2 regions of the Flavobacterium sp. GCM10023249 genome follow, and region 1 is predicted to be linked to the other one. Evidence: riboswitches for the same ligand, from Rfam matches in the RefSeq annotation. Region 1 holds a riboswitch; the other holds the start of a gene.
What was found. A riboswitch is a leader RNA that binds a small molecule or an ion and turns the genes downstream of it on or off. The one in region 1 is predicted to bind cobalamin.
Positions count from the first base shown of each region.

Region 1 (7,926 bases):
TCTAAAATTTGCATTGTTTTTTTACTGTTTAAAGTTTAAAGTTTTTTAAAGTTTAAAGTTGTGTTGCAGTTCTTTACACTTTAAATTCATATATAAAAAAAGGCGCGTAACCACGCACCTTATCTATTCTTATCTCATTCCAGGCATTCCTTTCATTCCGCCCATCATTTTCATTAAATTCTTTCCGCCAGGACCTTGCATCATTTTCATCATTTTGCTCATTTGGTCGAATTGTTTCATCAACTGATTTACTTCTTCGATTTTACGTCCTGATCCTTTTGCAATACGTGTTTTACGTTTTACATCGATAATTGAAGGTTTGCTTCTTTCTGCAGGTGTCATTGAGAAAATAATAGCTTCCACATGTTTGAATGCATCATCTGGAATATCTACATCTTTCAATGCTTTTCCGGCACCCGGTATCATTCCAACCAAGTCCTTCATGTTACCCATTTTCTTCACTTGTTGGATTTGCGTTAAGAAGTCGTCAAAACCGAATTCATTTTTAGCAATCTTCTTTTGCAATTTGCGCGCTTCCTCTTCGTCGTATTGTGCTTGTGCACGCTCCACCAAGGAAACTACGTCACCCATACCTAAGATACGATCGGCCATACGATCCGGGTAGAACACATCAATCGCGTCCATCTTTTCACCTGTACCGATGAATTTGATTGGTTTATTTACAACAGATTTGATCGAAATAGCAGCTCCACCACGTGTATCACCATCTAACTTCGTTAGGATAACTCCGTCGAAATTCAATCTATCGTTAAAGGCTTTAGCAGTATTCACTGCATCCTGACCTGTCATGGCATCCACAACGAATAGGGTTTCGTTAGGTTGAATGGCTTTATGAACGTTTGCGATTTCGGTCATCATTTCCTCATCCACCGCTAAACGACCAGCAGTATCGACGATTACAACATTGAATCCGTTTGCTTTTGCGTGTTTAATCGCATTTTCAGCGATAGCCACTGCATTTTTATTTTCTGGTTCAGAATATACTTCTACACCAATTTGTCCTCCCACGACATGCAACTGATTTATCGCTGCAGGACGATAGATATCACAGGCAACCAATAATGGTTTTTTGTTCTTTTTGTCTTTTAAGAAGTTAGCCAACTTACCAGAGAAGGTCGTTTTACCAGAACCTTGCAAACCAGACATCAAAATAACAGTTGGATTTCCTGATAAATTCACACCAGAAACATCACCACCCATTAATTCGGTTAGTTCATCCTTAACGATTTTGATTAAAAGCTGACCTGGCTGTAAGTTAGTTAATACATCCTGTCCCATTGCTTTTTCTTTCACACGAGTGGTAAAATCTTTCGCAATTTTAAAGTTAACATCGGCATCAAGCAAGGCACGACGTACTTCTTTAAGGGTATCGGCAACGTTTACTTCGGTAATTTTACCGTGCCCTTTTAATATATGGAACGCTTTATCTAGCTTTTCGGATAAATTATTGAACATAGTTCTTCTTTTTTATGAAGTCGCAAAGATAGTGTAAAGTTTGAAAGTTGCAAAGACTTGTTAATGATGAATTATGGGTTATGAATTATAAGTTATGAGTTATGAATGATTAGTGGAAAGTAAATAATGATTAGTACCATTAAAAGAGTGTTTGGCACCCTACATTGAGTTCTTAGTACCACTTCAATAATCTTCGGTACCATTTAAAAAGTCATCAGTACCACCTAAAAAGTCTTCAGTACCACTTAAATAATCATCAGTACCACCTAAAAAGTCTTCAGTACCACTTAAATAATCTTCAGTACCACCTAAAAAGTCTTCGGTACCACTTAAATAATCTTCGGTACCACCTAAAAAGTCTTCGGTACCACCTAAAAAGTCTTCGGTACCACTTAAATAATCTTCGGTACCACTTAAAAAGTCATCGGTACCACTTAAAAAGTCATCGGTACCACTTAAATAATCTTCGGTACCAGTCAAAAAGAAGTCGGTAATGATTAGTTCCTAAACGAATAAACTGCAGGTTCCCTAAAAAATACTGGCATTCAAACACCTTTATAATTTCCTACTGCTTACCCGTCTTGACCTAGGACTCAAGGCCAACTAAAGGTCCTAATCATACCACTTCTCCCGCTTTATTGTACTTTAACTGCCTTTTTATTTTCATCGATAGCCACAAACGTAAATTCGCCCGTAATGGCTTTTTCTCGTGAGTTACTATACATTTCTTCAATAAAAATATCGACCCTAACCTTTAAACTTGTGGTTCCCAAATAAGTTACTTTTCCAATCAATTCGATTATGGTACCGTGCGGTATTGGTCTTTTAAAATCGATGCGATCACTACTAACCGTTACCATTTTTTGTCGGCTGTATCGAGTTGCGGTAATAAAAGCCACTTCATCCATGAATTGCATGGCGGTGCCACCGAAAAGCGTATCATAATGATTGGTTGTATTAGGGAAAACCGCTTTAAACACTCGGGTTATTGAATCGTTTATTTTTTCTTCTTGTGTTTTCATTGCGTTAGGATGCTATTCTTTCGAAAGCGATATAGTTTAAAAATGTTCCATTGCTACTGAATTTTGGGAAAGCCTCAATTTCACAGAAATAAGTCGAACCGTCTTTTTTGTAATTGAGAAGTACTTCTTTGAACGGTTTATGTTGCTTCATTGCATTTTTGATTGTTGCTTTCACCTCCTCTGATGTCAATTCTCCTTGAAACATTCTGGGGGATTTTCCAATAAGTTCATTGGATTCATAGCCGTTCATTTGTACAATGCCTTCAGAAGCAAATACAATTTCAAATTCAGCATTGGTAATAATGACTTCGCGTTGCTGAACAGTAACAATTTGATATAAATTTTCCTTCACCTTCCAATTTTTCTGAATCAATTCAAAAGCATTGGTTTCGATGGAAGCAAAAGAAAATTGGCCCCAAGAAACAATTGGTAAAAACCTAGTTCTTAGACCTTCTTGGTATTTTGCCCAGCTGGCATCAAATTCGTGTAACATGCGATTCCTGTCATATTCGTTTGTAAGTGAAGAAAGTGAATACAACAATAGTTTCATTCTTTTAAAATGAAACTTATCCCTGTTTGAGCACTTTCGTGATGCTTAAACAAAATCAATTCTATGTATCTGACTCATTTCCTTTTTAGGAAAAACACAGTTGCACGACAGTTCAGGATTTTCACCTGATTCCACATTAGAAGAAAATCTTCCGGAATTGATTTTACCATTAAGTGTTGCGAAGATACAACAAAGAATAATGCAAATAAAAAAAGTAACCCATTAGAGTTACTTTTTTTCTACTTTTTATATAGAATTAATTTTTCTCAAAAGTCAGATAGTCCGTTCCGCCATCACCGCCACTTACGTGTACCAATCGGATTTTAGTATCGGTTCTCTCTAAAATATTCCAATCTTCGGTTAATTCTGCAAAATTGGAAGGAGCGCTAAAAGCCATATTAAAATCCAAATCTTCAGTTGGACTATCATCACCACTACTATCATTTGTTACAGACCATGTTCCTGTATAGGTATTCGCTCCATTGGAAGCAGTCAATACCGCCGAATCTGCAAAAGTAAAATTATAACCTGTAAAATTTGAAGTCTCATTAGTTCCTGAATCCTCAAAAAAAGTGATTCTCCATGTGCCTGCTTTCACTGTATTAATTACGACGGTAGCATCCATCGACGGGTAGCTAGAATCATTATCATCACTACACATACCTGCGATATTGAACAAAGAGGCAAAAATCAGAATTCTAACAACAATTTTTTTCATATAGGCCTGATTTTAAGATTAATAAACACTAAAATTACTAAGTAAATTTACAACATTAAAATCAAGATAAAAAAAAATCCGCTTCTTAAAAAAAGCGGATTCGGTATTACATTCTTTCTGGAACATTAATTCCTAAGAGACTAAAAGCATTTTTGATCGTTTCTCCAACTTTCTTAGACAATTGGACTCTAAATACCTTCTTATTAGCATCTTCTTCTCCTAAAATTGAAACCGATTGATAAAATGAATTGTATTCTTTCACCAAATCGTAAGTATAGTTTGCGATTAATGCCGGGCTATGATTGTGAGCCGCATTCTGAATTACATCCGGGAATTGCGCAATTTGCTTCACTAATTCTTTTTCCTTTTCGTGAAGTTCCTCCACCGCTACTGAAGCTGTACTATCAAAATCCGCTTTTCTCAAAATCGATTGAATACGCGCATACGTATATTGAATGAACGGACCCGTATTTCCATTAAAATCTACCGATTCCTTAGGATCAAACATCATGGTTTTCTTCGGATCCACTTTCAACATATAATATTTCAATGCACCTAAGCCGATAATTTTATACAATGCTGCTTTTTCAGCATCGGAATAGCCTTCCAATTTTCCTAATTCTTCTGAAATTGATTGCGCAGTAGTTGTCATTTCCGCCATTAAATCATCTGCATCTACTACTGTTCCTTCACGCGATTTCATTTTACCTGAAGGCAATTCTACCATTCCATACGACAAATGGAACAAATCAGCTGCCCAATCGAAACCTAATTTCTTTAGGATTAAAAACAATACTTTAAAGTGATAATCTTGTTCATTACCCACCGTATAAACCATTCCTCCAACATCCGGATTATCCTTTACACGTTGGATTGCTGTTCCTATATCCTGCGTCATATAAACTGCAGTACCATCGGAACGCAAAACGATTTTTCGATCCAAGCCATCTTCTGTCAAATCAATCCAAACCGAACCGTCCGGATCTTTTTCGAAAATTCCTTTTTCTAACCCGAACTGCACCACTTCTTTACCTAACAAATACGTATTACTTTCGTAGTAATAGGAATCAAAATTCACCCCAAGATTTGTATAGGTTTGTTCGAAACCGTCATAAACCCACTGGTTCATTGTTTTCCAAAGCGCCACAGTTGCTTCATCGCCTGCCTCCCATTTACGCAACATTTCCTGCGCCTCAAGAATAGACGGCGCCAGTTTTTTCGCTTCATCTTCGGTTTTGCCTTCTTCCATTAAGGTTTTGATTTCTGCTTTGTAAGCTTTATCAAACTCTACATAAAAGTTTCCGACCAATTTATCACCTTTTAAACCAGTTGATTCCGGTGTTTGTCCGTTTCCGAATTTCTGCCAAGCCAACATTGACTTACAAATATGGATACCACGGTCGTTGATGATTTGAGTTTTGTATACTTTTTTACCCGAAGCTTTTATAATTTCGGCTACAGAATACCCCAATAAATTATTACGGATATGCCCCAAATGCAATGGCTTATTGGTATTAGGTGATGAATATTCGACCATAATAGCTTTTTCACCAGCTACAGGATTGACAAATCCGAAAGATGTATTACTTTGAATATCTTTAAAGAAGTTGACATAGTATGCATCCGAAATTACGATGTTCAAAAATCCCTGAACCACATTAAATTTCTCAACTTCCTGAACATTTTCAACCAAATAGTTTCCAATCTTAGTTCCAATTTCGGCTGGGTTTCCTTTAACCAATTTTAGGATTGGAAAAACCACCATAGTTATATCACCTTCAAATTCCCTACGAGTTGCTTGATATTCTACTTTATCAAGTGAAATAGCAAACAATGCCTGAACAGCTTCCTGGATTTTTGGCGTAAGAATTTGTGTAAGTGTCATAATTAATGATTTTTTAAAGGCGCAAAGATACTATTTTAAAAGAAATTTTTAGTAAATTTATAGAGATACAATTATCGTCCAATTCCTGAGGTTTTGCAATAAAAACCTACTTAATTACGGGATATCAAGTAGTTTGTCGGTATTTTTTTTGTGTAACTGAGATAAAGAATATTTTTGCAGACCCATGACAAAATCTATGAAAAAAAAACTACTTCTAACGCTGTTTTTGATTAACAGCTTTTTTATTTTCTCACAATCAATAACAGTAAACACGACTACTTACAACGATTTCGGTCTAGTCAACAGTGTATTAGTCAACAGTCCTTGCGTAAATATTACCAATGTAAGTTCTCGAACAGGTACTAATTTCGGTTCCACTAACGGAATAGGCTATTTTGAAAATACCAACCCGGCCTTTCCTTTTACTAATGGTGTACTCTTAACCACGGGAAATGTACTTAATGCACCCGGACCCAACACTTCCGATTTAAGCGATGGAAGTTCAGCTTGGCCAGGCGACGCTAATTTAGAAACAATTTTGGCGGCATCGGGCATCAACATGAGTTCTAGAAACGCTACAGTTTTAGAATTTGATTTCACATCGTACTCCAACTACTTTAATTTTCAATTTTTATTTGCTTCCGAAGAATACGGAACCTATCAATGTCAATCAACTGATGGCTTTGCATTTTTACTCACTGATTCAGGTGGAGTAACCGAAAATCTTGCTATTATTCCAAGCACTACTATTCCTATTTCCGTACAAACTATACGAGATAATCTTTACAATTCGGGATGTACTCCGGAAAACGTAGGGTATTTTGGTCAGTTCAATGGAGGATCAGCTGCAGCAGCATCTCCAACCAACTTTAACGGCCAAACCGTTTTGATGAATGCTACTAAAAACAATTTGATTCCTGGTCAAACTTACCACATTAAGATTGTTATTGCGGATGGTATTGACGAGCGTTTTGATTCGGCTTTATTTTTAGGCGGAAGTAGTTTTGATTTTAGTCAAGATGTACTTGGTCCCGACATTGTGGGATTATGCAATAATAATGGCGTTAATGAAAGTTACACTATAACTTCAGGTTTAGATCCCAATTTCTTTGATTTTGTTTGGAAAGATGCCAATGGAAATCCTATTCCGGGCGAAACTGGTCCAGATTTGACTGTCAATCAATCCGGCACCTACCAACTAACCTATTACATACAAGCAACTAATTGTGAAGTAGCTACCAATGATATTGTCATATCTTACCAACCTGCTATCACAGTACCCGATCCAGTCGATTTGTACAAATGTAACAATGCTTCGGCAAATTATACTTTTGAATTAGCTTACAACTCACCAATAGTTAATCCGTCAGGACAATACCAATTAAGCTATCATGAATCTTTGGCGGATGCACAGGGAAATACCAATCCATTAATATTAAGCCATAGTGTAGCTTCAGCAAGTTTACCCAAACAAATCTGGATTAGAGTTGTTGATCCAAGCACTGGTTGTTATACCATAGAAACTTTCTTTTTACGTTTAACTCCATCTCCGATAGCCAATAACCCCGGGGATTTAACCCGTTGTGAAACTACAGCCGGTTCAGGTTCAGGAGAGTTTGATTTAGCACTATTAACCAATACTGTTTTAAGTGGGCAATCCTCAAGTATTTACAATGTTAGTTATCATCTATCACAAGCGGATGCAGACAACAACGTAAACCCAATTGACACTAACTCCTCTTTAATATCATCAAATACAGTTGTTTATATCCGAATTGAAAACAACACTGACACCGCCTGTTATAACACAACAAGTATCAATCTAATTGTCAAACCGAGACCTATTTTAGACAATTTACAGGACCAATTTGTTTGCGCTCAATACATTTTACCCACACTCACAAATCCGGGCACCTATTATACAGGCCCTAATCAAACTGGATCAATACTAGCACCGGGAACCGTCATCACAACCGACACGACCATCTACATTTACCACGAAACAGGTGGCACACCAAGTTGTCCTTCAGAGCGTAGTTTTAATGTATTTATTATCGAACAATTAGACATTACACCAATTGATGTAATTAGCTGCGACAGTTACATTATACAACCCTATGCCTACAATGGGATGCAGTATTTTACACAACCAGGTGGACCAACTACTCCTGGAAATACAGAGGTTTTCCCTGGAGATATAATTTCAACTTTAGGCACTACAACACTTTATGTGTACTTTACCTTTACGGATCCAACTTGTTCACCTATTGCAAGC
Region 1 covers NZ_JBHSHZ010000002.1:178,616-186,541, forward strand. The annotation lists gene ACFO7M_RS00850 (bifunctional 5,10-methylenetetrahydrofolate dehydrogenase/5,10-methenyltetrahydrofolate cyclohydrolase) at 1-14, opposite strand, end outside; gene ffh (signal recognition particle protein) at 130-1,476, opposite strand; gene ACFO7M_RS00860 (hypothetical protein) at 1,660-1,956, opposite strand; gene ACFO7M_RS00865 (acyl-CoA thioesterase) at 2,112-2,498, opposite strand; gene ACFO7M_RS00870 (PAS domain-containing protein) at 2,503-3,048, opposite strand; cobalamin riboswitch at 3,091-3,222, opposite strand; gene ACFO7M_RS00875 (hypothetical protein) at 3,305-3,766, opposite strand; gene argS (arginine--tRNA ligase) at 3,873-5,651, opposite strand; gene ACFO7M_RS00885 (T9SS type B sorting domain-containing protein) at 5,848-7,926, shown strand, end outside.

Region 2 (7,926 bases), 140 kb from region 1:
GATTTGGAATCAGCACTGGAAAATAAAATCAGTCTCAATCCTATTTTGAACTCTTTTCAAGATACCGTTCACAAGCACAAAATACCTTACAGCCTGATAGCTGATTTCATGAAAAGCATGAAACTTGATCTCACCAAAAAATCCTACACTACCAATGAAGAATACGAGGAATATATTTATGGAAGTGCGGATGTTGTTGGGCTAATGTGTCTTAAGGTTTTTGTAAAAGGAAATAATGAACTGTATGACAAATTAAAAAATCCGGCGATGCGCTTGGGTTCTGCATTTCAAAAAGTAAATTTTTTAAGAGATTTAAAAACTGATCATGATGAACTTGACAGAACTTACTTTCCGAATACGGATTTAAACAACCTAAACGAAGAAGCTAAGACTGAAATCATTAAAGACATTGAAGCCGATTTCGCAGCAGGATTTCAAGGTATTAAAAATTTACCCATAGAAGCTAAATTTGGAGTATATACTGCCTATATCTATTATAAAAAATTGTTATCCAAGTTACACAAAACACCTTCAACTGAAATTAAAAACACAAGGATACGTGTTCCCGATTATCAAAAAGTAAGTTTACTTGCCAATTGTTATGTAAAATATCGATTGAATTTACTCTAACTCATTCATTATGAAATCACTTATCGCACTCCTTTTAACATTCAGTATCAACTCATTTGCACAACAAAAAAAATTAGATATTGAAAAAGATTTAGCCTATTTGGTTGGAAAATGGAAAGGTGAATTAACCTATTTGGACTATAGTTCAGGAAAACCCTATACCATGCCGGCAGAAGTTTTTATAGACAAAATTGACAACTACAATTATCTTTATCAAAATATTTATCCTAACGAACCAAAGGCCAATTCAACTGACACATTGGTCATTTCAAAAGACGGTGCATTATTCAATAAAAAAAGCATTAAAAAAATTAAACGAACTAAGCTTGCTATTGAAATAATTACTGAAATTAAAGGTACTGATGGAAATGATAAAAAAGCTGCACTATTGAGAAATACCTATTTTATATCTTCAAAGAAATATACAATCATTAAGGATGTTCAATTTGAGGGTACAAAAAATTGGATAAAAAGACACGAATATTCATTCACTAAAAATTAAAACAATGCTACTTCATCTATTGGTTTTTATACTTACTTTTTGCTTTATGGAATTCATGGCTTGGTTTAGCCACAAGTACATAATGCATGGTTTTTTATGGCATCTGCATGCTGATCATCACAAAAAAGATCACGATTCTTGGTTTGAACGTAATGATGCCTTTTTCTTGTTCTATGCAGCAGTTAGCATTGGTTTTTTCCTCCTATGGCAAAATAATATTTTAGCAATAGGCCTAGCAATAGGGCTGGGTATTTTCGCTTATGGGTTAGCCTATTTTACAGTTCATGATATTTTCATACACCAACGATTCAAACTTTTTCGAAATGTAAACAACCGTTATGCAAAAGCAGTCAGAAGAGCACATAAAATGCATCACAAACATATTGGTAAAGAACATGGAGAATGTTTTGGGATGTTACTTGTACCCAGAAAATATTTCAAACAATAAAAAAGCGACCATTAGGTCGCTTTTCAGTTTTATTTTTTTGACGCCGAATTCAATTCGTCACTGCCCGGTAGATTCATTCTTTTAGTCAAGAGTGAGATTTCATTAATATTAAAGTCTCCTGTCAAAGACATTAATACGGTTTCATTTCCTTTGACTCCAGTACCTTCAATAAACATTAACAATTCACTTACATTATTACTACCTGCTATTGACTTCACAAAGATTTTGGAATTCTTGCCGTTTTCATTCATACGCATCAATTCATCCATCTTAACACTTCCCAAATACTTATCTACTGTTGAACGCATATCTGCTGTAGTTTTGGCACTCGAAGTTTTATATACTTTTAAATTTTCCAGTTTTTTGATAAGGTTCAGGTAAGCAATATCTTCCTTACTTTCCATCTTAACTTTACTCATCAATTCAAACATTTTTTTGTTAACGACAACAGAAGAAACATTTTCCTGACCGTCGTATTTATCAAAAGTAGTTTGAGCACCACCATAAAAGGGTAACAAAATCAGGGCGAATAATACTACTATCTTTTTCATCTTTTATTTTTCTTTTTTGAATACTTTGTTTTTGACAATTTCATATTCTTTTAAATGTTGTGCATTTTCCATGCCAGAATTGATATTCGAAGATAATAAATTCAACGCTTTTTGAGTTTCAAGAAAAGCTTCTTCGGGCGTTTTAAAAGTACCTAGTTCATTTTTAGCCTCTTGCGACTCAATATTATTCGAAAAAAAAGTAATTAAACCATATATTCCTATTACCGAAAATAAAATCAAACTCCAAACCAGCGTTCTACTTATCTTAGATTTTTCATTCATAACTATGTCAATTTTGTACAAGATAATGAGAAAATTCGGTAAAAAAAAATCCCGATTTAATCGCTTAAACCGGGACAAACAAAAAACTCAATATTTCTAAAATAAGAAATTGAATCCAATCTTGAAGTTTCTGCCTCTTGTACTGTAACCTCTGGCTTCCACAAAATCTTTGTTTAAAACGTTATCCACTGCTAAAAACGCGTTGAACTTATCTTTAATCAATGCATAACGCAAATTGGTATTCACTAATTGATAATCTTTTAAAATTTCATTAATCACTGTTGGAGTCCAAGTAATTGGATCATAAATAGTATACTGCGTCAATCTATCAGAAACAAATTGATAGGCTACATTAATTCCTAAACGTGATGTCGCTGTAAAATCAACAGACGCATTTGCTTTGTGTTTTGGATTTAAAATTCGGGATTGTTTTTCCAACTCTGTAAAAGTATAATTGGCATTCAATTTTACTTTATCATTCACTTCATAAGAAACCATGGTTTCAAAACCATTTACTTTGTTTTTCCCTTCAACATTGAAATATTTGTAAGTTGTCATATCAAATCCTATTGCATTTTTCTCTTCTCTATGAAAAAATACAGCATTAATATTCAGCTTTTTATCCAAAACATTCGCGTCGAAACCAGCTTCAATTGTAGCATCTTTTTCGGGAGTAAGATCTAAACGACCATATGGAGAATACAACTGGTATAAACTTGGTGTTACAAAAGCTGTACTATATGACGCCAATAATTTAAATTTCGAATCCAAGAAATTGAAAGAAGGATTTACATTGAAAACTAAGTTTTCACCATACTTACTATGCATGTTATAACGAGCACCTGCATTCAGATTGAAACCTAAATCAGAATTATAAACTACTGTAGCATACGGATCAATCATATTGAATTTTGCCAATTCTTTTACGATTGAGTTGCTTGGGCTCCAGTTTGACATATCATGAAACTGGAATTGTGCTCCTGTCACCACAAAAAACTGTGTTGAAATTTCATATTTATTATACAAATCGGAATTTACGCTTCTCGATTTGTAATCTGTTGGTGTGCCGTAAGAAAAGAAATCTCTGTTTATTAAATTCGCTCCAGAATTGATTACAAATTCTCCATTGTTATATTTATATTTTGGTGTAAATCCAACACGATATTGTTCGGAAGTACTGAAGTTCGTTAAATCATCTGCAAATGAACCAGTGTCAAATTCGTTTTTCATTCGGTCGTAATTCGCAAAAATGTCGAACGATAATTTCTTAGTTGGGGTAAAACCAATTTTAACCACAGAATTCACTCTCGAAAAAGCATCATTTTCAAAAATAGATGCGCTGTTAACTGGTTTAGCTTCCGAAATACCATCGGAAAAAGTACTATTTAAACTTGCTGAATAGTTGAATTTCTCCACGGAACCACCAATAGAGAAACCTTGATTGAATTCATTTGGTTCATAGTTATTGTTTTTATCAACAGTTTCCTGCGAACCCACATTCATATATGCATTCCCTTGAAATGCTTTTTTTGGTGATTTTTTTAAAGTAATATTGATAACTCCAGCTGCCGCACCAGTACCGTATAAAGTACTTGAAGCACCTTTTAAAATTTCAATACTTTCCACCTGATCCACAGGAAGTAAACGCATATCAAAAGCTAAAGTAGGTCCGGAAGCATCGGTAACCGGAATACCATCAATTAAAATTAAAGTCTGATGGTTTCTACCGCCTCTAATGTAATAGCCTAAATCTTTTCCATTACGGCTTTGATTTCCATTAATTTCAACACCAGCAACGGTACTTAAAACTGTGGCTAGGGACTGTCCTTGTTTCTTTTTTAAATCTTCCGCAGTAATCTTCACAACAACTTTACCCGATTTCTCTTTTGACAAAGCAAATTTTGAATCAGAAACCACTACTTCATTCAAATTGCGGATAGAATCATTTTCTTGAGCGAATACACCAAGAGAAGCCAATACAAAAGCACTGACCATTGTAATCTTTTTGTTCATTTTAATTAAACATTTGTAATACTAAATTGGGAGAAAAGTATAGAATTTACCCATACCCAAACCTTTTTTCCCGAAAGTTTGATACTCAATGTACTAGGCAGGTCTCCTGGCTTGCGTCCTGTTGTTTACCTTCCCATTTCCTATTTTAAAACGAAACAGTGGTGTGTAGATAACAACAAGCTAATTAGCTTACAGTTGCGGGTACAGCTTAGGCATTTAACCTAATTCCCTTTTAATGCGTTTTCACTACTTGTAAAAACGACAACCTCAATACGGGTGCAAATATAGAGTTCCAATTAGGAATAATGCAAATTTTATCTACTTTTTAATTATTATATTAAAAAATGTTAAATCAAAAAGTTTATTTCTTTTTCTTTTTATATCTTTTATATAATATCAAAGAGATCACTAAAATGTGAATAAAAACGATTGTATAAATCGCAAACATGAATTCTTTAGAGCTTGTATTCATTATTTAAATTATAACTTTAATTACCTGACCGAATTCTACCGAATTAGAGAAAGCGTCTTTCAGTTCAAGGTGCATTATTTTACATAGAAAACTGCGAATTACACCAGCGTGAGTCACAATAACAATAGGTAGTTCTTCATGGATTAATTGCCCATCCATAAACGTTAAAACCCTATTGTACAAATCAACAAATGATTCGCCTTGAGGAACTTTCACAGTCACAAAATCCTTCATCCAAGGATCGACTTCATCGGACGGAATTTCATCCCACTTTTTCATTTCCCAACTACCGAAATCCATTTCCATTAAGCGTTTGTCCACAGTATAATCAGATGATGACAGGAAATTGGCTAAAATAGTACAACGTTGTAACGGACTAGAATAAAACAAGGCTTTTTCTGGCAATTGTTTTTTGATTTCTTGAAACTGATCCATATATGGCTGCCGCAATTCAACATCGGATTGCCCATAACAAATCCCTTTTTCACAAACTGTTTCTGTATGTCTGATTAAATAAATTTCCATATTGCAATAGTCGATAGATAAAAAACAACTTCACAAACTTGCTGTGTGGCACCTAAACAATCTCCTGTATAACCGTCAATCCATTTTTGAAAATAACGAGCCAGATAAATACGCATCAAAAAGACAGGAATCAGCGTCAAAAGCAACCGCCATTGAAAAAATGCAAGTACAAACAAAGGCAGTAATCCAAAAAAGAAAGCACCAACTACTTCGCGCCAAGTATAACTTTGGGCAATCGGTTTACTTTTACTGTTGGCATCTTCACGGGAATATTTATGGGTAAAAACAATAGAAATAGCCGCCAGACGACTTACTGCATGTGCCGAAATAAATAACAGTACTATTACATTTACATATGGTTCTCTTGCTTTTCCCAATAGTACACTTTCTCCAATCGAATAAAACTTAAGCATGAAGAGTAATATCAATCCAATGGCACCATAAGCCCCAATAGCACTGTCCTTCATAATCGTCAATATCTTTTCTTTCGTCCATCCGCCTCCAAAACCATCGCAGACGTCGGCAAATCCATCTTCATGGAAAGCTCCTGTGGTTAATATAACGGCGACAATTGAAAAAACAATAGCTATTCCGGTCGAAAAAACACTATTAGCCAAATAGAAAGTCACAAATGAAATCATTCCAACAATCCAACCCACCAAAGGAAAATAACGGGATGCTTTATTGAGATATTCCGGATTGTGATCGATGTTCTTCGGACACGGAATCCGTGTATAAAACATCAGCGCAGTAAAAAATATATCGAGTTCTTTTTTCATTCTGTTTTTTCTTTATTACTTACACCAGCCGTTTCAAAACTGGCCATTTCATTCAAAAACGCTACGGCCGATTGAATGATCGGAAAGGCGATGGCACAACCGGTTCCTTCTCCCAATCGCAAATCCAATTGCAAAACAGCTTTGGCATTCATATAATTAAGCAGCTTTCCATGTGCTTGTTCCGCTGATTGGTGACTGAATATAGCATTCCGGATTATTGCCGGATTCATTTTATAAGCAATCAGAAAAGCAACACTACAAATGAATCCGTCAACCAAAATAAGCATGTTATTTTTAAAAGCTTCCAACATTCCTCCCGCCATTTGAAGAATTTCAAATCCGCCAAAATAAGCCAATTTGTTCTCCAAATCCTCCTTTCCGGTATACGATTCAATCGCTTTTCTCAAGATATCACTTTTGAATTTCAGCTTTTCTGCATTCACACCCGTTCCTTTACCGACACATTCTTCAATAGAAATACCGGTTATGATACTCATCAAAACCGAAGCTGTAGAAGTATTTCCGATTCCCATTTCACCAAAACCGATGCAATTGCATCCTTTTTTTGCAATTTCGACTACAATGTCACTTCCCTTTTCAAAACAAAGCTCCATTTGCTCCAGACTCATTGCCGCACCATGCAGGAATGATTGCGTTCCTTTATCTATTGCATTCGATATCAATTTCGCATTGGGTGGAAAATCATAATTCACACCAGCATTCACAATCGACAATTCGATATCGTGTTGCTTGCAAAAAACATTGATAGCTGCACCACCTTCCAAAAAATTGGTCACCATTTGTCGTGTAACATCCTGTGGATAAGCACTAACACCGTGGACTGCAATTCCGTGATCTGCTGCAAAAACAACTATTGAAGGTTTCTTGATTTCCGGTCTTAAAGTTTGATATACGGTACCGATTTGTTTGGCTAAGGTTTCCAACACACCTAAAGCTCCCGTTGGCTTAGTTTTGTTATCGATTTTATGTTGCAATTCTGATGAAAGTGAGTAAAAATCGTTCCTCTCTAAATTCTCATTTTGTATTCTTACAACTTCATCTTTATGCATTTCGGTAATTTCTGTAACCGAAGGCTTTTCCTCTTTTTGCTTCCAATCCAATTGTTGTAACATCGGTTGGTTGTTATAATCGGTGGCAGGTTTACCGATACAGAAATACCCTAATGGTTCTATATGTTCCGGTAAGTCCAATAGTTTTTTGAATTGATAGTAATTCAAAATCGAAACCCAACCCATCGAATAACCTTGTTCAGTTAATGACAGCCAAATATTTTGTGCTGCACATACCGCGCTAAACTTTATTGCTTCGTTACTCCCTACAGTTCCAATTGTAAAACTATTCAGTACTGAACGGTCGTAACAAATCACCATTCCGAGCGGAGCTTCCTCAATAGCTTCCAGTTTTAATGCTTGGTATTGTTCTTTTTGTAAAGCAGTATCGGTTTGATTCGCTGCCTTTTCATCGTATTCCAAAAACAGCTTCTTGATTGCTTTTTTTATTTCGGTCGATTTGATGATATAATACCTAGTAGCATTGGTCAACCCCACAGAAGGAGCCCAATGTCCAGCCTGTAAAGCCTTCTCTACAACCGAATCAGGTACGGCATCACTTAAGAAATGACGCGTATCACGGCGGGATTTCATAATATCATCTAAATAACTCATACACTTAATTTTGTGGGTTCCCAAACAACAAAACAATAA
Region 2 covers NZ_JBHSHZ010000002.1:41,581-49,506, forward strand. The annotation lists gene ACFO7M_RS00210 (phytoene/squalene synthase family protein) at 1-630, shown strand, start outside; gene ACFO7M_RS00215 (hypothetical protein) at 641-1,132, shown strand; gene ACFO7M_RS00220 (beta-carotene hydroxylase) at 1,137-1,580, shown strand; gene ACFO7M_RS00225 (DUF4252 domain-containing protein) at 1,610-2,131, opposite strand; gene ACFO7M_RS00230 (hypothetical protein) at 2,135-2,413, opposite strand; gene ACFO7M_RS00235 (TonB-dependent receptor plug domain-containing protein) at 2,510-4,426, opposite strand; cobalamin riboswitch at 4,505-4,711, opposite strand; gene cobC (alpha-ribazole phosphatase) at 4,902-5,423, opposite strand; gene ACFO7M_RS00245 (adenosylcobinamide-GDP ribazoletransferase) at 5,408-6,202, opposite strand; gene cobT (nicotinate-nucleotide--dimethylbenzimidazole phosphoribosyltransferase) at 6,199-7,887, opposite strand; gene ACFO7M_RS00255 (diphthine--ammonia ligase) at 7,884-7,926, opposite strand, start outside.
Region 2: linked by a shared signal. The riboswitch ahead of ACFO7M_RS00235 (TonB-dependent receptor plug domain-containing protein) and the one ahead of ACFO7M_RS00870 (PAS domain-containing protein) in region 1 are both predicted to bind cobalamin.